DNA from 2 places in the Mesorhizobium sp. M1A.T.Ca.IN.004.03.1.1 genome. Region 2 is predicted to be linked to the other one. Evidence: predicted binding sites of a transcription regulator. Region 2 holds the regulator's gene; the other holds the start of a gene.
What was found. Region 2 encodes LexA, which represses DNA repair genes until DNA is damaged. Its sites were predicted from a motif close to TGTTCNNNNTGTGTTCNG; they were not measured.

Region 1 (2,201 bases), on a different contig from region 2:
TGCCCTTCTGTTCGCGCTGCCCTCCCTGCCGCCGCTGGCGGCGCTGACGGTCGCCTCGCTGGTCGCGATGGCGCTGTCCTTCGTCGGCTATTCCCGGCTGGTCTTCGACCGATAATCTCGGGCCGATTGGCAGATGCCGCCGATTTCCCTATATCGGCGACAGAGATTGCCGGAGACCCGAGATGCCGTTGAAAATCGCCGTCCAGATGGACCATGTCTCGACGGTGTCGATCGCCGGCGACACCACGTTCGCGCTGTCGTTGGAAGCGCAGCGGCGCGGCCACCAGCTTTTCCACTACACACCCGACCGGCTGTCGATGCGGGGCGGCAAGGTGTTCGCGCGCGCCGAGGAGATGCAGGTGCGCGACGAGAAGGGCAGTCATTATTCTCTGGGCGAGCCGGTGCGCACCGATCTGTCGGAGATGGACGTGGTGCTGCTCAGGCAGGACCCGCCCTTCGACATGAACTACATCACCACAACCCACATTTTGGAACGCATCCATCCGAAGACGCTGGTGGTCAACGACCCGGCCTGGGTGCGCAACAGCCCGGAAAAGATCTTCGTCACCGAATTCCCGGACCTGATGCCGGAGACGCTGATCACCAAGGATCCGCAGGAGGTGGCCGCCTTCCGCAAGGAGTTCGGCGACATCATCGTCAAGCCGCTCTACGGCAATGGCGGGGCGGGCATCTTCCATCTGCACGAGGCCGACCGCAACCTCGCCTCGCTGCTCGAAATGTTCGGCCAGCTGTTCCGCGAGCCCTATATCGTGCAGCGCTATCTCAAGGACGTGCGTAAGGGCGACAAGCGCATCATCCTGATCGACGGCGAGCCGGTGGGCGCCATCAACCGCGTGCCGGCCGAGCACGATTCGCGCTCCAACATGCATGTCGGCGGCCGCGCCGAGAAGACCGAGCTCACGGAGCGCGAACGCGAGATCTGCGCCCGCATCGGGCCAGCGCTCAGGGAACGCGGCTTCATCCTCGTCGGCATCGATGTCATCGGCGACTACATGACCGAGATCAACGTCACCTCGCCGACCGGCGTGCGCGAGGTGCGGCGCTTCGGCGGCGCGGACATTGCTGCCCTGTTCTGGGACTGCGTGGAAGGGAAGCGGAACTAGCGCCCCTCAGCTGCCCGGTGGGCGGGACCGTATGTTCCCGTAATGTTCTTGCTTAAGCCGCAAATCTGTGGTTGTCTAAACCAAACTCGCTCGCGGCCTGATCGCAGGACCGGCGAGCGAGCCGGTTCCGGGGGCTTGAGACAAGATGGTAGCGCGGGTTCGCACGGTGGCTTTCCAGGGCATCGAGGCCGTGCCGGTCGATGTCCAGGTGATGATCGCGCCGGGCAAGGTCGGCATGCAGATCGTCGGTTTGCCGGACAAGGCGGTGGCAGAGAGCCGGGAACGCGTGCAGGCCGCGCTTCATGCCTCCGGCCTGTCGATGCCGTCGAAGAAGGTGACGGTGAATCTCGCGCCGGCGGACCTGCCCAAGGAAGGCAGCCATTACGATCTGCCGATCGCGCTCGGATTGATGGCCGCGCTCGGCGCCATTCCTGGCGATATGCTGGCCAGCTATGTCGTGCTCGGCGAATTGTCGCTCGACGGCACCATCGCCGCTGTCGCCGGCGCGCTGCCGGCGGCGATCGGCGCCAACGCCGAAGGCAAAGGGCTGATCTGTCCGTTCGCCTGCGGGCCGGAGGCAGCCTGGGCCGGCAAGGATTTCGATATCCTGGCGCCGCGCAGCCTGATCGCCATCGCCAACCATTTTCGCGGCACCCAGGTGCTGTCGCGTCCCGAGGCCGGCATCCAGGTCGCCGCGCGCGATCTGCCGGACCTTGCCGACATCAAGGGCCAGGAAACCGCCAAGCGGGCGCTGGAAGTGGCGGCGGGGGGCGGGCACAATCTCCTGATGGTCGGACCGCCGGGCTCGGGCAAGTCGATGCTGGCGCAAAGGCTGCCCTCGATCCTGCCGCCGCTGGCGCCGAAGGAGCTGCTCGAAGTCTCGATGATCGCGTCGGTGGCGGGCGAGCTCGGCGAAGGCAAGCTGACAGACCGACGGCCGTTCCGCGCGCCACATCATTCGGCGTCGATGGCGGCGATGGTGGGCGGCGGCTTGCGCGTGCGGCCGGGCGAAGTGTCGCTTGCGCATCACGGCGTGCTGTTCCTCGACGAGTTCCCGGAATTCACGCCGCAGACGTT
Region 2 (2,201 bases):
GCAAGCCGCTGATGTTTGGCCGGCTCGGCGACATTCGCTGCATCGGCCTGCCCGGCAATCCGGTCGCAAGCCTGGTCTGCTCGCAGCTGTTCCTGAAGCCGCTTCTGGCGCGGCTGGGCGGCCGGTCCTGCCGTCAGGAAATCCGCACGGCCCGGTTAGGCGTCGCAATGCACGCCAACGATCTCAGGCAGGACTATGTGCGCGCCGTGGTCCGCGAAGATGCGGGGGGGTTGATCGCAACACCGTTCGGCATCCAGGATTCCTCGATGTTGAGGATGCTCGCCGATGCCAATGGCCTGATCGTGCGCCAACCCTTCGCGCCGACAGCTGAAGCCGGCGAGGAATGCAGCGTTCTGATGTTACGCTGAACAAAACGTCAACACATTCACTAAACTTTAAACGGTTGCGGAACACAACTGGAACAGATAGTGTTTGTTCTGGGTTTGTTTTTCTGATTCTGGTTTCAGAACCCATGGGGGCCGCCATGCTGACGCGCAAACAACATGAACTGCTGATGTTCATCCATGAACGGCTCAAGGAGAGCGGCATTCCGCCGTCTTTCGATGAGATGAAGGAAGCGCTCGACCTTGCCTCGAAATCGGGCATCCACCGCCTGATCACGGCGCTGGAGGAGCGCGGTTTCATTCGCCGGCTGCCGAACCGGGCGCGTGCCCTTGAAGTGCTGCGCCTACCTGACTCGATCGCGCCCGGCCTAAATGCGGCGAAGAAATTCTCGCCGAGCGTCATCCAGGGCGGCCAAGGCAATCTCGGCCGCCAGATCAAACCCGCGGCGCCCGCCCGCACGCCGACGCCCAGCAATGACGACGACGCCGGTTCAGCCGTCTCCATCCCGGTGATGGGTCGCATTGCCGCCGGCGTGCCGATCGACGCCATCCAGCACCAGACGCATTCGATCACAGTGCCGCCGGACATGATCGCGGGCGGCGAGCACTACGCGCTCGAGGTCAAAGGCGACTCGATGATCGAGGCCGGCATCTTCGACGGCGACACGGTCATCATCCGCAACGCCAGCACTGCGAGCCCCGGGGAGATCGTCGTGGCGCTGGTCGACGACGAGGAGGCCACGCTGAAGCGCTTCCGCCGCAAGGGCGCCTCCATCGCGCTCGAGGCTGCCAATCCGGCCTATGAGACGCGCATCTTCGGTCCCGATCGCGTCAAGGTTCAGGGCAAGCTCGTCGGGCTCATCCGCCGCTACTGAGGGGCTGCGGCTTGGCTTCCGGCTTCTCGGGCTTCTTGTAAGGCGCCAACCCCCTCGCCTCACGCGAGTAGCGCCGCTGTTCGTGCCAAGGGCGGTACGGTTTTTCGACGGCGTATTGAATGGTTGCTCGCGCCGTCGCCGATTGCGGATCGAAGAAGACGGCGGCACTGCCGTCGCGCGCGAGCTGCCGCTTGGTGACAACGAGGACACGCGGATCGCGGCAGGGATTGTAGGCCGTGGCGTCGTTGATGACGATGAGGTCTGCGAAGTCGCAGGCAGGCCGGGCAGCTTCGCGGTTCTCGGCGAGCGCGACGATCGCGCCTGATGGATGCCGGCCAATGCAGAGATCGCCCGTGCAGTAAAAGGGCGATCCAGGCGGCAGGTCGACCGGATCGGCCAAGTCCAGCGTGCCCTTGGCGAATGTCTCCGGCGGCACGATCGTTTCGGCCTTGAGCGCACGTTTCCAGTTATCGGTGGTGAACTCGTTGGAGCGGGCGCGATTGATGGCGAGTTCGCCGCCGCCGATCGGCATCGCCACCAGATGCGCGTCCTCCGAGATCAGCAGGTCCGGCGTGCGCACCTGCGGGATGATCATGACGGCCGCGGCAGCGAAAGGAATTGCGGCCAGCCTGAGCCACGTAGTCGCCATCGTGGCGATGACGAGCGCGATCGTCGCCAGCAGCACCGAATGGATCGAGATCAGGCCCACGGCATCGACCGGCGACCACTCCGAAATCCAAGCTGAGATCGCGATCATCGCCGCCAGGCCCTTGCCCATCAAATAGAGGAAGGGCCCGTCGAAGCCGAACGGCATCATGACCGCGCTGGCGACGGCGAGAAACATCACGATCGTGACGATCGGCATGATCGCGAGATTGGCCAGCAGGCTAAGCGGCGAGACGCGCTGGAAATGCCAGATGGCAAACAGCGCCGTGGCACTTCCGGCAATGATCGACGTCATCGCGGCACCACCTACTCCGAC

Region 1: a site for LexA is predicted at 1,157-1,174, ahead of EOD29_RS18990 (YifB family Mg chelatase-like AAA ATPase). Genes of this name have one in related genera too.

Annotation. Positions count from the first base shown of each region.
Region 1 covers NZ_RZTV01000005.1:386,801-389,001, reverse strand. The annotation lists gene EOD29_RS19000 (GtrA family protein) at 1-115, shown strand, start outside; gene gshB (glutathione synthase) at 183-1,124, shown strand; gene EOD29_RS18990 (YifB family Mg chelatase-like AAA ATPase) at 1,270-2,201, shown strand, end outside.
Region 2 covers NZ_RZTV01000008.1:21,811-24,011, forward strand. The annotation lists gene glp (gephyrin-like molybdotransferase Glp) at 1-368, shown strand, start outside; gene lexA (transcriptional repressor LexA) at 485-1,219, shown strand; gene EOD29_RS22565 (ComEC/Rec2 family competence protein) at 1,203-2,201, opposite strand, start outside.